Regions from separate parts of the Streptomyces sp. NBC_01390 genome, predicted to be linked through region 3. Evidence: riboswitches for the same ligand, from Rfam matches in the RefSeq annotation. Region 3 holds a riboswitch; each other region holds the start of a gene.
What was found. A riboswitch is a leader RNA that binds a small molecule or an ion and turns the genes downstream of it on or off. The one in region 3 is predicted to bind thiamine pyrophosphate.
Positions count from the first base shown of each region.

Region 1: linked by a shared signal. The riboswitch ahead of thiC (phosphomethylpyrimidine synthase ThiC) and the one ahead of thiO (glycine oxidase ThiO) in region 3 are both predicted to bind thiamine pyrophosphate.
Region 2: linked by a shared signal. The riboswitch ahead of OG241_RS40255 (thiamine ABC transporter substrate binding subunit) and the one ahead of thiO (glycine oxidase ThiO) in region 3 are both predicted to bind thiamine pyrophosphate.

Region 1 covers NZ_CP109551.1:6,422,847-6,430,366, reverse strand. Annotated here, with positions in the region: gene OG241_RS28925 (LacI family DNA-binding transcriptional regulator) at 1-757, shown strand, start outside; gene OG241_RS28920 (metallophosphoesterase) at 1,143-2,276, shown strand; gene OG241_RS28915 (hypothetical protein) at 2,482-3,357, shown strand; gene OG241_RS28910 (hypothetical protein) at 3,404-4,510, opposite strand; gene thiC (phosphomethylpyrimidine synthase ThiC) at 4,607-6,427, opposite strand; TPP riboswitch at 6,420-6,606, opposite strand; gene OG241_RS28900 (YibE/F family protein) at 7,023-7,520, shown strand, end outside.
Region 2 covers NZ_CP109551.1:8,945,117-8,952,636, reverse strand. Annotated here, with positions in the region: gene OG241_RS40265 (ABC transporter ATP-binding protein) at 1-290, opposite strand, end outside; gene OG241_RS40260 (ABC transporter permease) at 293-1,984, opposite strand; gene OG241_RS40255 (thiamine ABC transporter substrate binding subunit) at 1,960-3,042, opposite strand; TPP riboswitch at 3,124-3,229, opposite strand; gene rlmN (23S rRNA (adenine(2503)-C(2))-methyltransferase RlmN) at 3,255-4,361, opposite strand; gene OG241_RS40245 (hypothetical protein) at 4,478-5,149, opposite strand; gene OG241_RS40240 (phosphatidate cytidylyltransferase) at 5,276-6,403, opposite strand; gene frr (ribosome recycling factor) at 6,403-6,960, opposite strand; gene pyrH (UMP kinase) at 7,115-7,520, opposite strand, start outside.
Region 3 covers NZ_CP109551.1:3,279,388-3,286,907, reverse strand. Annotated here, with positions in the region: gene OG241_RS14670 (sulfite oxidase-like oxidoreductase) at 1-15, shown strand, start outside; gene OG241_RS14665 (DUF4396 domain-containing protein) at 42-515, opposite strand; gene OG241_RS14660 (deoxyribonuclease IV) at 607-1,476, opposite strand; gene pknB (Stk1 family PASTA domain-containing Ser/Thr kinase) at 1,511-3,481, opposite strand; gene OG241_RS14650 (thiazole synthase) at 3,693-4,487, opposite strand; gene thiS (sulfur carrier protein ThiS) at 4,491-4,691, opposite strand; gene thiO (glycine oxidase ThiO) at 4,688-5,851, opposite strand; TPP riboswitch at 5,849-5,961, opposite strand; gene OG241_RS14635 (hypothetical protein) at 6,013-6,384, shown strand; gene OG241_RS14630 (NAD(P)/FAD-dependent oxidoreductase) at 6,438-7,520, shown strand, end outside.

The DNA.
Region 1 (7,520 bases), 3.1 Mb from region 3:
CTACGCCCTGGTCATCCTCCCCGCGACCTCACGCCACGACGTGTGGTCGAACGTGGCCCTGGACGGCACGGTCGTCATCGACCCGTCGGACCAGGACCCGGTGGTCACCGAACTCGTCCGGCAGGGACTGCCCGTCGTCTCCGACGGCCGCCCGGCCGGCTCGCTCCCGGTCACCGCGTGGGTCGACAACGACCACGAGGCGGCGGTCCTGGGCATCCTCGACCACCTGGCCGCCGCCGGCGCCCGCCGCATCGGCCTGCTGACGGGGACCTCCACCGACACCTACACCCACCTCTCGACCACGGCCTACCTGCACTGGTGCGAGCGGGTCGGCCAGGACCCGGTGTACGAGGCCTACCCGGCCCACGACCCGTGTGCGGGCGCCCTCGCCGCCGACCGGCTGCTGGCCCGCCCGGACCGCCCGGACGCCGTCTACGGCCTCTTCGACCCGAACGGCACCGACCTGCTGGCCGCGGCCCGCCGCTACGGCCTGCGCGTCCCGGACGACCTCCTGCTGGTCTGCTGCAGCGAGTCCACGGTGTACGCCACCACGGAGCCGCCGATCACCACGCTCTCCCTGAAGCCGCGCCGCATCGGCACGGCGGTGGTCCAGCTCCTGATCGACGCCATCGAGAACGTCGACTCGGACCTGCCGGTCGAGCAGGTGATACCGACCGAACTGATCGTGCGGACGTCCTCGCAGCGCCGTCCGCCACGCACGACGGTCAGTCCGCCGCGGTCACCGGAGCAAGGGTGACCCAGGGGCGGTGGTGAGGGGCGGGGAAGCGGGCTTGTGCGGGGCGGGCGCCCGGGGAGCGGGGCCGTACGAGGGGTCGGCCCCGTAGGGGAAACGGGAGCCGGCCCCGTTCAGGAACGCGGGACACCGGCGTCGGGACAGTTCACTGGCGCCGGTGTCATGATCGTACGAAGCGTTCGATGTCCGAGGTTCGAAGCAGGGAGTCCGGGGCGGGCCCGTACGGGAAAGCCCTTCCGAATCGGGGCGAAAGCCGCGGTGAACTGGGCTCTTTCGCTGATTCACCACCCCTGGGTCATCACATGGCGCGATCCGCATTCCTATGATGGGCCCACGACACCGCGGGCCGCTGCGACCAGGCAGTCCGATGCGGTGCAGATGCGGCGCGATGGTGGAGGGGTCGATGACTCAGGGGGCCGGTCAGGGACCCGAGGTGACGCGGACGGCGACGTTGCGCGACTTCCGGGTGCCCGCGTACGTCCATGAGGCCGGTCCGCACGCTGACGGCGCGGTCCCCGGGGACGTCACCGTCGGCGCGGCCGACACCGACGTCCAGGAGACCGAGGAGAGCGCGCAGACCCTGTCCGACCTGGAGGAACACCCCGACGGATACACACCGACCCAACGCGACCTGCCGGTGATCAACCGCGGTGACACGCTTCAGGTGACCGTCGATCCCGCGGCCCTGGCCGCCGAAGGCCCGGGTCCTCTGTTCGTCGTCGGGGACGTCCACGGATACATCGACGAACTGATCGGCGCCCTCCAGGAACAGGGCCTGATCGACAGCGCGGGCAACTGGTCCGCGGGCACCGCCCGGCTCTGGTTCCTCGGCGACTTCACCGACCGCGGTCCGGACGGCATCGGCGTCATCGACCTGGTCATGCGGCTGTCCGCCGAGGCAGCCGCGGCCGGCGGCTACTGCAAGGCCCTCATGGGCAACCACGAGCTGCTGCTACTGGGCGCCAAGCGGTTCGGTGACACCCCCGTCAACTCCGGCGCGGGTACGGCCACCTTCCAGGCGGCCTGGCTGCTGAACGGCGGCCAGAAGACCGACATGGACCGGCTTCAGGACCACCACCTCCAGTGGATGGCCCGCCTCGACGCGATCGAGGAGGTCGACGGACACCTGCTCGTGCACTCCGACACCACCGCCTACCTCGACTACGGCGACTCGATCGAGGCGGTCAACGACACCGTCCGCGAGACGATCACCCGCAACGACGCGGACGAGGTGTGGGATCTGTTCCGCAAGTTCACCAAGCGCTTCTCCTTCCGCGACGAGGGCGGAGTGGAGGCCGTACGCTCCCTCCTCGACACCTACGGCGGCGCCCGCATCGTGCACGGGCACAGTCCCATCCCCTATCTGGTGGGTGATGTCGGCACCGAGGACGACGGCGAGGACAACTCCGGTCCGAACATCGAACATCCGCACGTCTATGCCGAGGGACTCGCCATCGCGATGGACGGCGGCGTGACCATGGCCGGAAAACTGCTGGTCCAGGAGCTTCCGCTGGATCTCTGACGGGTGTCCGGGCGTTCCCCGGGCAGCCGTCCCGCGACCAAGAACCGCATCGGGCGGGGGACTGTCACACGGTAATTTCTTCAAACCCCCTGTCACGGCGCGCCGTCGCCGCTCTACCATCGGCTTATCCGTAGCAGGCTCCCCTCCGTTTCTGCCCGACGGCTCGTCAGCATGCCGAGCCCCAAGCCCTACGGAGCATCGGGGGATGCACATGAACAGCGTTCCGCAGCACCTGCTGAACGAGGACCGCCAGGAATACGAGCGGATCCTCGATGAGGCGCTGCGCTCCGCCCCGGACCGCCCGGAACTGGCCGCCGTCGGTCAGCGTCTGAACCCCGAACAACTGCGCACAATGGCGCTCAACGCCACCGCGCTCATCACGGTCGCCGCGGCGAACGAGTACCAGCACTACGTGAAGGTCCGCGACGAACTGCGCCACCCGGCGCCGTCCACCCCGTCCTCCGTCCACGAATCCGGCTCGAACGAGCCGGGTAGAGGCGCGGTGGGGTTCGTCGCCGGTATGGGTGAGGCTGTCGCCGAGCCCGCCGGAGCGGGCGCTGTCGCCGTCGTCGCGGTCCTGGCTCCCGTCCTCGCCGGCACGGCGGCGGCGATCTTCCTGCTCGTGGGCTACATCCTCAAGATGCTCGATCCCGAGCCGGCGTTCGCCCAGACCATGCTGACCACCGGATGGGTGTTCGGCGCGGTGACCGCGGCAGCGATACTCGTCGCCGCGGTCGGCCTCCTGCTCACCGCCCTGCGCAACAGCCCGGAGGCGGAGGAGGACGGGGCATACGGCGAACTGACCGGGGAGGTCGCGCAGGCCAGGGACGCCTGGCGCGAGGCCCTGCTGGAGCGGGGCATCCTGCCCTTCCTCCGCGACGCCCTCGCCGACCCCGGTACGGCGGCCATGAACCGCAAACCGGCCGCGCAACCCACCGTCAGCCGCATGCCCCAGCTCGGCTACAACCGGCCCGGCTTCAGCAGCCCCGAGGGCGACTCGACGACGGGCCACCGCCCCAGCTTCTCCAGCCCGGACTTCACCAGCCCGGACTTCGGGGGCCCGGACCACCCGCCGGAGTGACCGGCCGGTCCGGACGCGGGACGAGCGACTCAGGTGGAGCGGGCGGCTATCGGAGCCGCCTGACCACTTGGGCCTCCGCCCGCTCCACAGGCGTACGGCCGTGCACATGGACCATGGCCAGGTGGTACAGGGCCGGGGCGACCGGTGCCCAACGGTGGATCCGGTCGGCGTGCAGCATGTACCGGACGACATCGCCCGGCCGGAACGGCACGTAGTCGATCGTCTGGTGCTCCCAGCGGTCGGCCGCGCCTCGGCTCATTCGGGCCTGCAGCCCCTCCCGGGTGATGTCCTTGAGTCGGGCGTAGAAGTGGGCGCTCCATTGCCGCCGTTCGACGTCGACGACGAAGGCCAGCAGCACGAGGGAGTACTCGTGGGGTTCCAGCGAGAGCTCCTCGCGCATACCGCGGCGGGCCACCGCATGCAGTTCCGGCGCGCTTCGGCCGGCGGAGTCGATGTGCCGTGACATCCCTTCGTTGACGGACGAGTTCCACAACCCCTGGCCCGTCCGGACCCGGTTGCTGCGCCGGCTGACGACCAGCATGTCGTCGGCCGTCACCACGGCGATGTTCACCCCGAAGCTGCACTGGAGGAAGGCGGGCGCGACCAGTGGATCGTCGGGGTCGAGGTGGCGGCTGCGAGGTGTCGTGCCGTCCGGCAGCCGGCGGTCGAGCTGCTGGGTGGCGAGGAACGTGTAGTAGTCGGTGGGCCGCAGACGTATGTGGACTTCCGGATGCTCGGCCAGGGCCGTCCGGGAGATGTCGAACGACTCGACCGCGTAGCGGGGGCCGTTCCACACGGGTGTCCGCCCCTCCGCCCGCAGCCGCTCGTTCTCCGCCTCGATCTCGTCCCGCCAGCCGGCCATCTCCTCGGGGAGAGCGACCTCCTGGTCGAGGACATGCACATGCACGTCTTCGGGGGCGATCGCCACGTCACCGTCCCCTTCGACGATCAGCGCGGAGGTGTGCAGCGGCCCGAGTGAGAACGTCTGCCAGGCCGTGCCGCTCTCCTCCCGTTGCCGCAGCCCGCGCACCGCACTGACCGATCGCCTTCGCAGCCGGAACCAGGCGTCCTGCAACGGCTGTTGGAACAGCGTTGCGAACACCATGCCGATTGCGGCTCCCGCTACCCCGTTGGCCAGGTCGATTCCGCCCATGGCACGGAGGGTAGACAGAACGATCAAGGAACGGGGGTTCTTGTCCCTTCCGTTACCGCTCGCACGGGAACCTTCCGATACTCCTCCACTCGTTTCTCACTCCGCGAGCGGCAGGTACACCCGGTTGCCGCTGGCCGCGAACTCCTTCGACTTCTGGAGCATCCCCTCAGCGACCTCCTCCGCCGTCGCATCCGCAGCCGCCGTACCGCCGAACCGCTCTGTGATGCTCTGGCTGATCTTCATCGAGCAGAACTTCGGCCCGCACATGGAGCAGAAGTGGGCCGTCTTGGCGGGCTCGGCCGGCAGGGTCTCGTCGTGGAACTCCCGTGCTGTGTCCGGGTCGAGGGCCAGGTTGAACTGGTCCTCCCACCGGAACTCGAAGCGGGCGTCGGAGAGTGCGTCATCCCAATCCTGCGCACCTGGGTGCCCCTTGGCGAGGTCGGCTGCATGGGCGGCGATCTTGTAGGTGATGACGCCGGTCTTGACGTCGTCACGGTTCGGCAGACCCAAGTGCTCCTTGGGTGTGACATAGCAGAGCATGGCCGTGCCCCACCAGGCGATCATCGCGGCACCGATGCCGGAAGTGATGTGGTCGTACGCCGGCGCGACGTCAGTCGTCAGCGGGCCGAGCGTATAGAACGGAGCTTCATCACAGATCTCCTGCTGAAGGTCGATGTTCTCCTTGATCTTGTGCATCGGGACGTGGCCCGGGCCTTCGATCATCGTCTGTACATGGAAACGCTTCGCGATCGTGTTGAGTTCCCCGAGCGTCCGCAACTCCGCGAACTGCGCCTCGTCGTTGGCGTCCGCGATCGATCCGGGGCGCAGGCCGTCGCCGAGCGAGTACGTGACGTCGTACGCGGCGAGGATCTCGCACAGTTCTTCGAAGTTCTCGTACAGGAACGACTCCTTGTGGTGCGCCAGGCACCAGGCCGCCATGATCGATCCACCGCGCGAGACGATGCCGGTCTTGCGGTTCGCGGTGAGCGGTACGTACGCCAGGCGGACGCCCGCGTGCACCGTCATGTAGTCCACGCCCTGCTCGGCCTGTTCGACGACCGTGTCCTTGTAGATCTCCCAGGTCAGTTCCTCGGCCCTGCCGTCCACCTTCTCCAACGCCTGGTACAGCGGCACCGTGCCGATGGGAACGGGGGAGTTGCGCAGCACCCATTCGCGGGTGGTGTGGATGTTGCGGCCGGTGGACAGGTCCATGACCGTGTCGGCGCCCCAGCGCGTCGCCCAGGTCATCTTCTCGACCTCTTCCTCGATGGAGGAAGTGACGGCGGAGTTGCCGATGTTGGCGTTGACCTTCACCAGGAACCGCTTGCCGATGATCATCGGCTCGATCTCCGGGTGGTTGACGTTCGCGGGCAGTACCGCACGTCCGGCCGCGATCTCCTCGCGGACCACCTCGGGATCGAGGTTCTCCCGGAGCGCCACGAACTCCATCTCGGGCGTGACCTCGCCGCGGCGGGCGTACGCGAGTTGCGTCACCGCCTGTCCACTCCGGCTCCGGCGCGGCTGCCGGGGCCTTCCCGGGAACACCGCGTCGAGGTTTCGGAGGCCGCCGCGCGGCGAGGTGTGCTTGATCCCGTCGTCCTCCGGGCGGACGGGGCGGCCCGCGTACTCCTCGGTGTCGCCTCGGGCGATGATCCAGTTGTCGCGCAGAGGCGCCAGCCCCCTGCGGACATCCGTGTCGACCTGCGGATCGGTGTACGGGCCCGACGTGTCGTACAGGGTGACCGACTTCCCGTTGGTGAGGTGCACCTGACGGACCGGCACCCGCAGGTCGGGGCGCGAGCCACCGACATACCCCTTGTGCCAGCCGACGGACTTCCCGACCCCCTGGGACTGTTCGCCCTGAGTGGGCTGGTCGTCCTGGTCGGAGGCAGGCGTGCGTGTGTCCTTGATGGTCATGAGACCTACTCCCTACGCCGGCATTACCCGGTAACAGGTTCAGCGGTCGACGCAGCGGATTCCGTCTGCCGATGTTTCATGTGAAACATCACTCGTTCCACGTGTTCCACGTGAAACATCGCTAAGACGGAGGTCAGCGCCCTCTCAGCCCGGTGCTCCGAGCTCCCGCGTGTGCAAAGGTGCCTCCACGCTAGCGTCAATTTGGGCGAGGTGAACAGAGGGCCCCTGCCGTTCTTGCGATGATCGGGCGGTGACCACGACCCAAGGACCCCCGTACCCGCCCTCCGAGCCGGCGCGCGGAAGCGGTGCCGGGCACGGCTCCGGACCCGGCAGTGGCAATGGCGGCCCCGGCCAGGAGCGCGGGCTGCGATCCGGCAACGGCCCCGGCGGCCTCGGTGGCGTGTCAGGGCCCGGAGCAGGAACAGGCGGAGCGACCGGAGGGAATCAGGGTCCCGGGTACGGGCCCGGTCGCAGGATCGATCGCGGCTACGGGCCCGGAGCGGGCCCGGGCCGAGTCGGCCGTCCTGGACCGGGTGACCCGGACCACGGGTTCGGCGCCGAGGGGCCCGGGACCGGCCAGTTCGGCCCGCTTCCCGTGTCCGGCGCCAGACGGGGTCCTGGCCCCGGAGCAGGTGACGGGCGCGAGCACGAACACGGAGCCGGGCCGGGTCAGCACACCGACCATGGGCATCATGGGCATGGGAACGGACCCGGCGACGGGCACGGTGGCGGACCCGGCGGAGGTTCTGGCGGTGGGCACGGCCCCGGACCTGGTGGTGGGGAACATGGGGACGGGCCGGGTGACGCCCACGGTCCCGATGACAACGGCGGTCAATCGCACGGCCACAGTCACAGCCATGGGCCGGCCGCCCCTGTCTCCGTCCACCTGCGAAAGATCATCGGGGCGATTCTGATCCCCTTCGCCGCGGCGGTCGTGGTCGGGCTCGTGGTGCTGTGGCCCGGGGGCGCCCCGGCGCACCAGCGCACGGGCGTCGGTTTCGATCGGCAGACCCAGGAAGCCACGGTCACCAAGGTCGTCTCGGTGGACTGCAAGTCCGTCAACGCCTCGGGGGAGACCCCGACCGGCGACACG
Region 2 (7,520 bases), 5.7 Mb from region 3:
CCGAAGGCGACGTTGGCGCCGACGTCCCGCTGCGGGAACAGCTGGTGGTCCTGGAACATCAGGCCCACCTCGCGCTTGTGCGCGGGCACCCCGGCGAGGTCCTGACCGTCGAGCAACACCCGTCCCCCATCGAGGGGTTGGAGTCCGGCGACCGCCCGCAGCAGCGTCGACTTCCCGCTGCCGCTGGGGCCCAGCACGCACACGATCTCGTGCTCGACGACATCGAGGCCGACACCGTCGAGCACCGCCCGCGCCCCGAACCGTACGGTCGCTCCTTCGAGACTGAGCATGGTCAGAACTCCCCGGTCCGGTCGGTCCGCAGCCGCTCCAGCACGAGCAGAGCCACCGCGCACACCACCATCAAGATCGTCGAAAGGGCCATCGCCTGGCCGTAGTTGAGGTCCCCGGGCCGGCCCAGCAGACGGGCCACGGCGACCGGCAGGGTCGGGTTGTCGGGCCGGGCGATGAACACGGTCGCCCCGAACTCGCCCAGCGACACGGCGAACGCGAACCCGGCCGCGACCAGCAACGCCCGCCGCACGATGGGCAGATCAACCTCGCGCCAGACCCGCCAGGGAGAGGCCCCGAGCACGGCCGCCGCCTCCCTGAGCCGCCCGTCCACGGCACGCAGCACCGGCAGCATGGTCCGCACGACGAACGGCACCCCGACCAGCGCCTGCGCGAGCGGTACGAGGATCCAGCTGCTCCGCAGATCGAGCGGCGGCTCGTCGAGCGCGATGAGGAACCCGAACCCGACGGTCACCGCCGACACCCCGAGCGGCAGCATCAACAGCGCGTCGAACCCTCGTACGAGCCGCCCGGCATCGCGCCGGGTGAGCGCCACGGCGGCCAGCGACCCGACGACGACGGCGATACCGGTGGCGGCGAGGGCGTACTGGAGCGAGTTCCCGATGGCGGCGATCGGCGCCACCAGGAAGATGCCGGAGTCGTCGCGGGTGAGCGCCCGGTAGTAGCCGAGGCCCGAGCCGCCGGGCATGGCGAACGACCGCTGGACGAGTACGGCGAGCGGCAGCACCAGCAGGACGGCGATGCTCACGAGCACTCCGCCGAGCAGGGCCCACTGGCCCCGGCCGCGCGGCCGGCGTGCTGTCGTCTCCGGTGCCACGAGCCGCAGCGCGCTCTCCCGTCGCCGTACCGTCCGGGCGTGCACGGCGAGAACCGCGCCCACCGCGACGAACTGGACGATGGTCAGCACGGCGGCCGTGGCGAGGTCGAAGATCTCCGAGGTCTGGCGGTAGATCTCCACTTCGAGGGTGGCGAAGGTCGGTCCGCCGAGGATCTGCACCACTCCGAAGGAGGTGAAGGTGAAGAGGAAGACCATGAGCCCGGCGGCGGCGACGGCGGGCGCGAGGGCGGGCAGGGTGACCTGCCGCCAGGCGGCGAACCGCGAGGCGCCGAGAACCCGCGCGGCCTCCTCCTGGCGCGGGTCGAGCTGCGCCCAGAGCCCGCCGACCGTCCGTACGACGACGGCGTAGTTGAAGAAGACATGCGCGAGCAGGATCGCCCACACGGTCGTGTCCAGCCGTACGCCCCACAGCTGGTCGAGCAGTCCGGCGCGCCCGACCAGCGCCAGGAAGGCAGTACCGACGACGACGGTCGGCAGCACGAACGGCACGGTCACCACGGCCCGCAGAATCTGCTTGCCCCTGAAATCGAAGCGCGCGAAGACGTACGCGCCGGGGAGCGCGACCAGCAGCGTGAGCGCGGTGGACGCGAACGCCTGCCAGACGGTGAACCACAGGACATGCCGGATCCCGGGGTCCCCCAGCACGTCCCCCACCTGCCCCAGCCGCCAGACCCCGTCGACGTGCAGGCCCCGCGCGACGATCGCGGCGACGGGATAGGCGAAGAAGAGCGCGAAGAAGACGACGGGCACCACCAGCAGGGCACCGCGCAGAGCGGCGCCCTGCCGGCGCACAGCCGCCGGGACCGCTGCCGCTACTTCAGTACGAGCGATGTCCACGACTTGACCCACTGGTCACGGTGTTCGGCGATCTTCGCGGGGTCCATCGTCTCGGGGTCCTTGGCCTGCGGCCCGAACTCGGTGAACTCGGCAGGCACCTTGGCGCCCCCACGCACCGGGTACACGAACATGTTGAGCGGCATGTCCTCCTGGAAGGCCTTGCCCACCAGGAAGTCGAGCAGCGCCTTGCCGCCCTTGCTGTTCCCGGCGTTGCTGAGCAGTCCTGCGTACTCGATCTGCCGGAAGCAGGTGCCGGTCGCGACGCCGGTCGGCGCGGTGGTCGGCTTCGGGTCGGCAAAGATCACCTCGGCGGGCGGCGAGGAGGCGTACGAGACGACGAGCGGCCGGTCCGCCTTGGCCTTCTTGCCGCCGGCCGACCCGGAGAACTCCTCGTTGTAGGCCTGCTCCCAGCCGTCGACGACCTTCACGCCGTTGGCCTTGAGCTTCGTCCAGTAGCCGGCCCAGCCGTCGTCGCCGTACCTCGCGGCGCTGCCGAGCAGAAAGCCGAGTCCGGGCGAGGAGGTGGAGGCGTTCTCCGTGACGAGGAGATCCTTGTAGGCGGGCTTGACCAGATCGTCGAAGGACTCGGGCGGCGTCAGCTTGTGCTCGCTGAACCAGGCCTTGTCGTAGTTGACGCAGATGTCGCCGGTGTCGATCGGCGTGACCCGGTGCTTGTCCGCGTCGGTCCGGTACGCGGGCAGGATCGCGTCGGCGTCCTTCACCTCGTACGACTGGAACAGCCCGTTGTCGAGCGCGCGGGAGAGCAGGGTGTTGTCGACGCCGAAGAAGACGTCGCCCTGCGGGTTGTCCTTGGTCAGGATCGCCTTGTTGACGGCCTGGCCGGCATCGCCGTCCTTGAGGACCTTGACGGTGTACCCGGACTGCTTCTCGAAGGCGGCGAGGACACCCTTCGAGACGGCCCACGAGTCATGGCTGACGAGGGTGACGGTCTTGGAGTCCGCCGCCGAACCGCTGCCGCCGTCCCCGGACCCGCACGCGGACAGCGTGACGAGCCCGAGCCCGACGGCAAGGGCCGTGACCTGCTTGGTGATGCTCACCGGATTTTTCCTCCTGGGATGACCAGGAAGAGACGCGGCCCTGCCCGGACCCCATGACGGGTTCCGGGCAGGGCGCAACAGCTTGAGTGATGACCGAACTTCCTACCCAGAATGACCTGGGCGAGGTTCAGAGGGTCTGCGGTCTGTCCCGCACTCTCAGCGCTGTGGCGCTCCCCTGTCGGAATATGAAGATATGTAGGTACGGCGTAAGACTACCGCTCGGTGGCCGCCAGCTGACCGCACGCCCCGTCGATCTCCTGCCCCCGCGTGTCCCGAACGGTGACGGGCACGCCGTGAGCGGCGATCGCCTCGACGAACGCCTTCTCGTCCTCGGGCCGCGAGGCGGTCCACTTGGACCCCGGAGTCGGGTTCAGCGGAATCAGGTTGACGTGCACGGGCTTGCCCCTGAGCAGCCGCCCGAGCCGGTCACCACGCCAGGCCTGGTCGTTGATGTCCCGGATCATCGCGTACTCGATGGACAGCCGACGCCCCGACTTCGCCGCGTACTCCCACCCGGCGTCGAGGACCTCCCGCACCTTCCACCGCGTGTTGACGGGCACGAGGGTGTCGCGCAGCTCGTCGTCGGGCGCGTGCAGGGAGATGGCGAGCCGGCACTTGAAGCCCTCGTCGGAGAACCGGTTGATGGCCGGTACCAGTCCGACGGTCGAGACGGTGATCCCACGCTGCGACAGCCCCATGCCGTCCGGCGCGGGGTCGGTCAGCGCGCGGATGGCGCCGACGACGCGCTTGTAGTTGGCGAGGGGCTCGCCCATGCCCATGAAGACGATGTTGGAGAGCCGCGCGGGGCCACCGGGGATCTCCCCGTCCCGAAGCGCACGCATCCCGTCCACGATCTGGTGCACGATCTCGGCGGTGGACAGGTTCCGGTCCAGCCCGGCCTGCCCGGTCGCGCAGAACGGGCAGTTCATCCCGCACCCGGCCTGCGAGCTGATGCACATGGTCACCCGGTCCGGGTACCGCATCAGCACCGACTCGACGAGCGTCCCGTCGAACATCCGCCACAGCGTCTTGCGGGTGGTGTCCTGGTCGGTCGACAGATGACGGACGACCGTCATCAGCTCCGGAAGCAACGCCTCCTGGAGCTTGCCGCGCGAGGCGGCCGGAATGTCCGTCCACTCGTCCGGGTCGTGCGCGAACCGCGCGAAGTAGTGCTGCGAGAGCTGCTTGGCACGAAACGGCTTCTCACCGATCGCGGCAACGGCCTCTTTACGCTCGAGGGGCGTGAGATCGGCAAGATGCCGCGGCGGCTTCTGAGCTCCGCGCGGGGCGATGAATGTGAGTTCTCCGGGCTTAGGCATGGCCATACCAGTGTCGCAGACATCCGGACACCCCCTCGCCGCCCTGTGGACAACCTCACGTACAAGCACAGAAGCCCAGGTCAGCGACCCTCTCCACGCTCTCGCCCGCTACGTTCTCACCGAGGCGCCGCAGCCATCACCCCCCGAAGCCGCGTCACCTCCCGCTCCAGCTCGCGGTAGTGGTCGCTGACCTTGCGCCGGGCCGTCGGGGTGACGCGGCCCCCGTCCAGTTCGGTCAGCCGGTGTCCCAGGGCGGCGAGGTCCGTCTGCCAGCTGTGCCAGCCGTCGGCGCCCTGGGCGACAGCCAGCTCGTCCTGGGCGGCCCGCAGGGCCTCGTGGGCCGCCTGACGCAGCGGGAGGAGGTCGGCGCGCAGTCGTTCGGTGCGCTCACGGAGATAGACGAGGGACTCGCCGACCCCGGCGCACGTCTCGCCCAGCTCGGTCATCGATCTGGTGTGCACCCCGAGCGCGCCCAGCCAGGGCACGGCCGCTTCGACACCGTCCTCCGCCGCCGCGACCGCCCCGGTACGGATCTCGTCGTAGTACCGGGAAACACCGTCCAGATCGGCGAAGACACTCACCGCCCCGGTCGTCTGCTCACGGATGGTGTCCGAGGGCAGCCCGTCGCCCTGATCGAGCAGCGCCTCGATCCGCGCCAGCTCACCCCGAACAGCTCTCCGCAGCTCCAGCAGAGCCTGGTGAGCCGCGTCGGCCGCCTCGACGGGGCCGGCGACAGCGGCCAGCCCCTCGGCCTGCCGCTGGCGTCTGGCCCGACTACGCCCCCACATGCACGCCACCCCTTCCGGACGGATCGACCGCACTGAAGTCGATCTTAGGTTCGAAAGGGGTGGTTTCGGGCTGACGTGTGTGCTTCACAGGAAATCCGGACCGTACTGGAACATTCCGGCCCGCCCTCAGCCCACGAAGGCGACGAACAGCAACCACACCACAGGAGCCGTGGGAAGCAGCGAGTCCAGCCGGTCCATGATGCCGCCGTGCCCGGGCAACAGCGTGCCCATGTCCTTGATGCCCAGGTCCCGCTTGATCATGGACTCGCCGAGGTCGCCGAGCGTGGCGCTCACCGCGACCGCGAGGCCCAGCAGCAGCCCCTGCCACCAGGTGCCGTCGTCGATGGCGTACTCCATCAGCAGCGCGCCCGCCACCATCGCGAACGTCACAGCGCCGAACAGGCCCTCGCGGGTCTTGCCGGGGCTGATGCGCGGAGCGAGCTTGTGCTTGCCGAAGCGCCAGCCGATCGCGTACGCACCGGTGTCGCTGACGACCGTGAGCAGCAGGAACGTCATGACGCGCTGCGCACCGTCGTCGGCGGTGAGCATCATCGCGACGAACGTCGCCAGGAACGGGACGTAGAAAGCCGCGAAGACGCCCGCCGTGACGTCCTTGAGGTAGCCCTCGGGAGGTTCCGTCATACGCCAGACCAGGACCGCGAGCGCGGTGAGCGCCATCGCGACCCACGCGCCCTCGGGACCCCGGACATAGCCGGCGACGACCATCGCGGCCCCGCCGAGCGCGAGCGGCACCAGGGGTGCCTTGATGCCCTTGCGCTCCTGGAGCCGGGACGTCAGTTCCCACAGGCCGACCACGACGGCGACCGCGATCACGCCGACGAAGGCGGCCTTGACGACGAACAGCGACGCGATGATCACCGCACCGAGCCCGACGCCGACACCTATGGCCGCACCGAGGTCCCGGCCCGCGCTCTTCTTCTGCGGGGCGGGGGCGGGCTGCTGGGCGTCGTCGGGCGTGGGCATGGAATCCGGCTTCTGCGGCACCGCCCCGTAGGGCTGTGCCTGCGGCATCTCGTCGCGGAACAAGGGGCCGCCCGGCCGAGCGGCCCCCCGGTCGTCATCCTGGTCTCCGCCATGTGCGGGTACGTCGGGCACGATGGGCATGGGGCGAGTCTGCTGCGCGGGCTGCGCATCGTACGCGGGACCCGCCGGGGCAGACCCCTGGACAGGCCCTCCGTCGGACGGCCCCCAGTACCCGGCGTGGGGCGGCGCCCCCCAGGAAGAGTCGTTCATCAGACTTCGAGAAGCTCCGCTTCCTTGTGCTTGAGAAGCTCGTCCACCTGCGCGACGTACTTCGCGGTGGTGTCGTCGAGCTCCTTCTCCGCGCGACGGCCCTCGTCCTCGCCGACCTCGCCGTCCTTGACGAACTTGTCGATGGTGTCCTTGGCCTTGCGGCGGATGGACCGGATCGAGATCTTGGAGTCCTCGGCCTTGGTCCGGGCCACCTTGATGTAGTCCTTGCGGCGCTCCTGGGTGAGCTCGGGGAACACCACGCGGATGATGTTTCCGTCGTTGCTCGGGTTGACGCCGAGGTCGGAGTCCCGGATCGCCTGTTCGATGTTGCGCATCGCGGTCTTGTCGAACGGGGTCACCACGGCCATCCGCGGTTCGGGCACGGAGAAAGAGGCCAGCTGGTTGATCGGCGTCAACGCGCCGTAGTAGTCGGCCACGATCTTGTTGAACATCGCCGGGTGCGCACGGCCGGTGCGGATCGCGGCGAAGTCCTCCTTGGCGACCACGACGGCCTTCTCCATCTTCTCCTCGGCCTCGAGGAGGGTCTCTTCGATCACCACTTGCTCCTGCGTGTCTTGAGTAGGCCCGGCTGCTGGTCTCGGTCAGGTCGGCGGCCGGCTGCGTCGCGTCTTCTTCCTGCACGGTTCCCGACCGGCAGGACATTGTCCATCCCCCGCTCAGGGTCCGTCCCCGGGCAGGGCTGATACCCGGTCAGTCCCGGCTGCCCTGTTCACCGACGAGTGTGCCGATCTTCTCACCCTTGACGGCCCGGGCGATATTGCCCTCGGCCAGAAGCTCGAAGACCAGGATCGGGAGCTTGTTGTCACGGCACAGCGTGATCGCGGTCATGTCGGCGACCTTGAGGTCCCGGGTGATGACCTCGCCGTAGCCGAGCGAGTCGAACTTGACGGCTGCGGGGTTGGCCTTCGGGTCGGAGTCGTAGACCCCGTCCACGCCGTTCTTGCCCATCAGCAGAGCCTCGGCGTCGATCTCCAGGGCTCGCTGTGCGGCGGTCGTGTCGGTGGAGAAGTACGGCATGCCCATACCGGCACCGAAGATGACCACACGGCCCTTCTCCAGGTGTCGTACGGCGCGCAGCGGAATGTACGGCTCGGCG
Region 3 (7,520 bases):
GGCCCCGAGCTCTGAGGCTCCGAGCCGCCGGGGTCGGTGGGTCAGTGGTGGTACTGGTGCATGACCGCGTGGCCCTTGCCGCGGCCGATCGTCCACTTGTTGACGGGCGTGGTGACGACGAAGGCGATGGCCAGTGAGATCGCCAGCGCGCCCCAGAACAGCAGGTCGTCGAGTTGGGCGTCCATCGCCCCCGGCCACAGCACGATCACGCCGTTGTCGACCAGCTCCATCACGGCGATCGACAGGGTGTCCGCGGCCAATGCCACCCGGACGGCCGTACGGAGGCCGACGCCGGCCTTCAGGACGCCGCGCAGGGTGAGCGAGTAGCCGAAGACGAAGGCCAGCACGATCGCCAGCACGGTGGTGGGCAGGTTCCCCCAGCCGAACGCCGTGCCGACGACCATGCCGAGCACCTCGCCGATGGCGCAGCCGGTGAGGCAGTGCAGGGTGGCCTGGACGGCCACGGCCCAGGGCGCGGCCGGTGCGTGCTGGTGTGCGTGTGTCTCGTGTTCCATGGGTACCCCCGGTGTCACGTGGTCACGGTTGCCTGCACTCGCCAGCAATATACCCCCAGGGGGTATTCCCGTATTCCGCTATCCGTATCCGCTACCCGTCCCGGAGTTTCTTCAGCCGCTCCACGTCCGCCGCGTGCCCCTCCTTGCCGCCGGGCGTCTCGATGATCAGCGGTACGCCCTCGGTCGCGGGGTGCGTCATCAGCGCGCGGAAGGGGTCCTCGCCGATGTGGCCCGCGCCGATGTTCTCGTGCCGGTCCTTGTGCGCGCCGACCACGTCCTTGGAGTCGTTGGCGTGGATCAGCCTGAGCCGCCCCTCGCCGACGGTGTCCACGAGCAGGTCGAGGGTCTGGTGCATACCGCTGGGCCCGGTCAGGTCGTGCCCGGCGGCGAAGATGTGGCAGGTGTCGAGACAGACGCCGAGCCTGGGATGGGCGTCGAGCGCCTCGAAGTACGGCCCGAAGTCCCAGGTGCGCGAGCAGAGGGAGGAGCCCTGCCCGGCGGTCGACTCCAGGAGCAGATACGGGTCGTCGTCATGGGTGAGCTCGTCGAGCAGCGGCAGCAGATGCTCCCGTACCTGCTTGAGCGCCACGGACCGGTCCCGCCCGCCGGTCGCGCTCCCGGTGTGCACCACCACGCCCAGCGCGCCGATCTCCCGCCCGCGCCGCAGCGAGTGCCGCAGCGACTCCACGGACCGCTCGACGGTCGCCTCGGTGTGCGAGCCGAAGTTGATCAGATACGGGGCATGGACGTACGCCGGGATCGAGCCCTCGGCGCAGGCCGCCCGGAACTCCTCGTCCTGCCGGGGATTACCGACGGGTGTCGCCCAGCCGCGCGGGTTGGCGACGAAGACCTGCACGGTCTCGGCCAGGAGGTCACGGGCGTAGGACAGGCCGACGGAGTGGAGACCGCCGGCCACGGGCACATGGCCGCCGACGGGGTTGCGGAGCTGCTTGCTGGTCACCCTTTCAGGGTGTCACGCGGCGCTCCGCGTCCCGTCAGCGGATCGTGATGGTGATCTTCGACCCCTTGGGGGCGGTGTCCCCGCCGTCCACGGACTGCTTCTTCACCGTGTCGCCGAAGAGCCCGAGGAGCCCACGGTCCTCGTCGACCGTGAACCCGGCCCCCTCCAGGGCCGCCCTCGCATCGTCGACGCTGTCACCCACGACGTCCGGGACCTCGATCATCTCGGGGCCCTTGGAGACCGTCAGCGTGACCGTGTCGCCCTCGGCCGCCTCGCTGCCGCCCACCGGGGACTGGACGGCGACCTGACCCTGCTCGAACTCGTCCGAGGTGACGGTCCTGGTGGCGACCTCGACCTTGAGCCCCGCCTCCTCCAGCTCGGCCTGCGCGTCGGCGAGGCTCGCGCCGGTGACGTCGGAGACCTCCACAGGGCTGCCCTTGCTGACGACGAGGGCGACCGCGGAACCCGCGCGCCGCTCGGTGCCGGGATCCGGGCTCGTGCTGATCACGGAACCCCGGGGCACCTCCTCGCTGAACTCCCGGGTGACCATCCCCGGCTCCAGACCGTCGCGCTTCAGCGCGGCCCGGGCCTTGTCGAGGCGGTACCCCGAGAGCTGGGGCACCGGTACGGTCTCCGGCCCCCTGGAGATGGTGAGCGTCACGGTGTCGTGGTCCCGGATGCGCTCGCCGACCTCCGGGTCGGTGCTGATGACGCTGCCGCGCTTCACCGTGTCGCTGTAGGCCGACTTGACGTTGGACTCGAGCCCGGCGGCCGAGATCCGGGCCTCGGCATCCGCCCGGGTCTGCGACAGCACCGCCGGGACCCGCGTGAACTGCCCGGAGTTGATGTACCAGACGCCCGCGCCCACACCGAGGACGAGGAGCACGGCGACGAGGACGGCGATCGGCGTACGCCGTCTCCGGTCCCGCCCGGCCCGCCGGGAGACCGGGGCGGCCTCCGGGGCGGCGACGGCACCCAGCAGGCTGGTCCGGTGGGCCCCGCCGGTCCGATCGAAGTGCTGCCGGCCGCCCGGGGAGTCGTCCTCGTTGACGGGCAGGGGCCGCGCGACGGACAGCGTCCGCGGGATGACGCTCGTCAGGTCCTCGGCGTTGTCGTGCGCCGACGCGACGGCCTGCGGTGGTACGGCGTCCAACTGCTCGGCGTCGAGCGAGCCGCGCGTCTCCAGGACCTGGGAGAGCAGCGCCACGGCGTCGTACGGGCGGATGTCCGCGTTGCGCGCGGTGGCCGAGGCGACCAGCGCGTCCAGCTCGAAGGCCAGCCCCGGTACGAGGGACGAGGGCGGCGGCACGTCCTCGTGCAGATGCTTGTAGAGCACCAGCGCGGGGGAGTCGCCGTAGTGCGGCTGGTCGCCGGTCAGCATCTCGTAGAGGACGATGCCGCAGGCGTACACGTCGACCCGGGGATCGGCGGTGCCGTTCTCGATCTGCTCGGGCGCGAGATAGGAGACGGTGCCGAGGACGGAGCTCGTCGTGTTGGTGACCGTGTCCACGGCCCGCACGAGCCCGAAGTCGGCGACCTTGACCCGCCCGTCGTCCCCTATCAGCACGTTCTCGGGCTTCATGTCGCGGTGCACGAACCCGGCCCGGTGCGCGGCGCCGAGGGCGGCGAGCACGGGCTCCAGGATGTCCAGCGCGGCCCTCGGCTGGAGCGCTCCGCGCTCGCGCAGCACGTCACGCAGGGTGCAGCCGGCGATGTACTCCATGGCGAGATAGACGTACGACCCGTCGGCGCCCTGGTCGAAGACCTGTACGACGTTGGGGTGCGCGAGCCGGGCCACGGACTTCGCTTCCCGGATGAACCGCTCGACGAAGGACACGTCGGCGGCGAGCGTCGGATGCATCACCTTGAGGGCGAGCACACGGTCGAGGCGGGTGTCCACGGCCCGGTAGACCGTGGCCATCCCACCGACCGCGATCCGCGCGTCGACGCGATAGCGGCCGTCGAGCACCTGCCCGACGAGAGGGTCCTGAAGGGTCGTATCCACGCAGGTGAGTGTACGAGCCGCCGCTGACAAGGCCGCAGTTTCAGCCAGGAATGCACAGGAAAGCAGCGGGACTGAGGCGAACCTGTGACGCAGATCCCAGCGGAAGGCCGCCGACGACGCCAAGCCCCCACAGGAGAGCTCCACCTGTAAACGGGCTGGAAACGGGCGGTGCGCGGGTGGGAGATCAAAGGGCAGTGAAAGCAGAGGGCACCTAGAAAGCAGGCCGCTCCGGATCCAACGCGGCCAGCCCGGCAACAGGCGACGACGCCTCAGCAAAGTGCCGCCGAGGTATCCGACCCGCCCGGTATGCCAACCGCCCCGCCGAAACCCCGTACCGCATCCCCTCCGCCATCAGCACAGGCTCCTGCGCCCGCGTTACGGCCGACGCCAGCATCACCCCCGCACACCCCAACTCCATCGCCAACGCCACATCCGACGCCGTCCCCGCCCCCGCGTCCAGAATCACCGGCACACGCGCGTGCTCCACGATCAGCTGGAAGTTGTGCGGGTTGCGAATCCCCAGCCCCGACCCGATCGGCGACCCCAGCGGCATGACCGCCGCGCACCCCACGTCCTCCAGCTTCCGCGCCAGTACCGGGTCGTCGTTCGTGTACGGCAACACCGTGAACCCGTCCTCCACCAGCACCTCCGCCGCGTCCAGCAGCTCGACCGGATCCGGCAGCAGCGTCCGCTCGTCGGCGATGACCTCCAGTTTCACCACGTCCGTACCGAGTGCCTCCCGGGCCAGCCGAGCCGTCAGCACGGCCTCTCCGGCGGTGAAGCATCCCGCGGTGTTGGGCAGTACCTGGATGCCGAGGCGCTCCAGCACCGACAGCACCGACCCGTGCACCGACGGGTCGACGCGCCGCATCGCGACCGTCGTCAGCTCCGTGCCGGAGGCCACCAGCGCCCGCTCCAGCACGTCGAGGCTGGGCGCACCCCCCGTACCCATGATCAGCCGGGACGCGAAGGTCGTACCACCGAGGACAAAGGGATCGTCGGCCATGGCTCAGCCTCCCTGGACGGCGGTGAGGACTTCGACGCGGTCTCCCTCGGAGAGGGTGGTCGCCGACCACCGCGCGCGCGGGACGACGGTTTCGTTGAGCGCGGCGGCCACCCCGGAGGGCGCCGGGGTGAGGGTCCGCACCAGAGCGTCGAGCGCGGTGTCCGCGGAGACCTCGCGCCGTACGCCGTTCACCAGGATGTTCATACGAGCTGCTCCATGCGTACGGTGTCGAACCGGCGGGGCGTGAAGGCCCGGGCCTCGGCGGGCAGTTCACCGGTGGCCAGGACGGTGGCCATCGCGTCTCCCGTGACCGGCGTCAGCAGCACCCCGTTCCGGTAGTGGCCCGTGGCCAGCAGAAGCCCCTCCAGTGCGGTCGGGCCGAGCAGCGGCGCGTTGTCCGGGGAGCAGGGGCGCAGTCCGGCCCGCGTCTCCGTCAACGGCAGCTCGGTGATCCCGGGGACGAGTTCATGGGCGTCGCGCAGCAGTTCGTACACGCCGCCCGCCGTGACGGTCGTGTCCCAGCCCAGCTCCTCGCTCGTCGCCCCGACGACCAGCTCCCCGTTCTCGCGCGGCACCAGATAGACCTGGCTCCCCCGCACCACGGCCCGGACGGTCCGGCTCAGGAACGGCGCGTACCGCTTCGGCACGGTCACCCGCAGGACCTGCCCCTTCACGGGCCGTACGGGCGGCAGAACGGCCTCCGGGACCCCTGCGAGGCGTCCGCTGAGGCTGCCCCCGGCCAGCACGATCGATCCGGCGGCCAGTTCGTCGCCGGCGGAGTCGGTGACCGCGGCGGCTCGTCCCCGCCGTACGTCGAGCCGTTCGGCCCACGTCCGGCGCAGCACCACGCCGGTCCGCTCACAGGCGTCCACCAGCGCCCCGGCCAGCCGTCGCGGGTCGATCTGGTGGTCGCCGTCCACCCGGAGCCCCCCGCGCACGCCCGGCGCGAGCATCGGCTCCAGGCGCCGGCATTCGCGCCCGGAGAGCCACTCCGACTCCAGACCCGACCGCTGCTGCAGCGCGTGCAGTTCGCGCAGTTCGGCGCGGTCGTCGGCGTCGAGCGCGACGGCGAGTGTGCCGCAGCGGCGGTAGCCGAGGTCGTGGCCGGTCAGCTCGGTGAGCTCGGCCACGAAGTCCGGATAGCGGCGGGCCGACTCCAGGTTGAGCCCCAGCAGGGTCTGCTCGCCGTGGTGCAGCTCCGTGACGGCGGCCAGCATGCCGGCCGCCACCTGTGCGGCCCCACCGCCGGGCACGGGATCCACGACGGTCGTGGCGAGCCCGCGCTGAGCGGCCCGCCAGGCCGTCACCAGCCCGATGATCCCGCCTCCGACGACAACGACGTCCGAGGTGTGCGTACGCGACATGGGCGTCCAGCCCCTCCCTTCGCCGGCATGACCCGGATCAGGTTCGTACGGTCGGAGGCCGCCCAGCCTCCCTCTCAGCCCGGTGCGTCCGGGCTCCCGCGAGTGCTTACGCTGGCCACCCTAGCCCGCAGACCAACTCACGTGTAAGGGAGCCTCCGCCCATGCCCCGCTCGCTCGACGGCCTCGTCCTCGCCCCGGTCACGGACCAGGCGCCAGGCCAGGTGGGTACGCGCACCCGGTTCACCTACCACGAGCGGGACGGCGAGATCTGGGCCGAGTACACGGGCGGAGATGTCGTACGCGGCCGTCTCGTGGGTACGCGGGAAGGTGACCGTCTCGACTTCCGGTACGTGCAGCTGAAGCACGACGGGACGACCTCCTCCGGCCACTGTGTCTCCGAGGTGACCGAACTGCCTGACGGGCGGGTGCGGTTGGCGGAGACCTGGGAGTGGGAGTCACAGGCGGGCAGCGGGACGAGCGTGGCGGAGCAGGTCGAACAGGTTGAACGAGTCGAGCGCGCGGGTGTGCAGTAGGTCACTTACCGCGCCCACTGACTGACAATTTGTCAGTTGTCTATGGTGATCGAGTGAGTGAGCAGACGCAGGCACAGGGCGCAGAAGGCGGGTCGCGGCCGCGACGTGTGGTCGTCGTGGGCGCGGGCATGGCCGGGGTGCAGACCGCGGTCGCGCTGCGGGAGCAGGGGTTCACCGGCACCGTCACACTCCTCGGCGCCGAACCCCATCAACCGTACGACCGGCCGCCGTTGTCCAAGGCCGTCCTGCTCGGCAAGGCGGAGGGCTCCGCCTTCGACGTCGACTTCGAGGCCCTCGACATCGAACTGCTGCTCGGGCGCGAGGTGCTGGGCGTCCGCGCCGGCGAACACGAGCTGGACACCGCGGAGGGACCGGTCCCGTACGACGTCCTGGTGCTCGCGACCGGCGCCGAACCGATCCGGCTGCCGGGCACCGAGGGCGTCCCCGGTGTGCATCTGCTGCGCACCCTCGACGACGCCGAGCGGCTGCGGCCCGTCCTCGCACGCCAGCACGACATCGTGGTCGTCGGGGCCGGCTGGATGGGTGCCGAGTTCGCCACCGCCGCGCGCGAGGCAGGCTGCGCCGTCACCGTCGTCGAGGCCGCCGACCGGCCGCTCGCGGGCGCCCTGCCCGCCGAGGTGGCCGCGCCGATGGCCGCCTGGTACGCCGACAGCGGCGCCTCGTTGCGCACCCACGCGCGCGTGGCACGCGTCGAGCCCGGCGCGGTGGTGCTCGACGACGGCTCACGGCTGCCCGCGGGCGCCGTCGTCGTCGGCATCGGCGCCCGCCCGGCCACCGGCTGGCTCGTGGGCTCGGGAATCGCCCTGGGCGACCACCGGGAGGTCGTCGCCGACGACCACCTGCGCACCTCCGCGGCGGACGTCTACGCGGTCGGCGACTGCGCCTCCTTCCCTTCGGGAAGGTACGGCCGGCGCCTTCTGGTCCACCACTGGGACAACGCCCTCCAGGGACCCCGAACGGTCGCCGCGAACATCATCGGGGAGTCCCCGGCGGCCTACGATCCGGTCCCGTACTTCTGGTCGGAGCAGTTCGGCCGTTTCGTCCAGTACGTCGGCCACCACCAGTCCGCCGACACCACCCTGTGGCGCGGTGACCCGTCCGGCCCCGCCTGGACG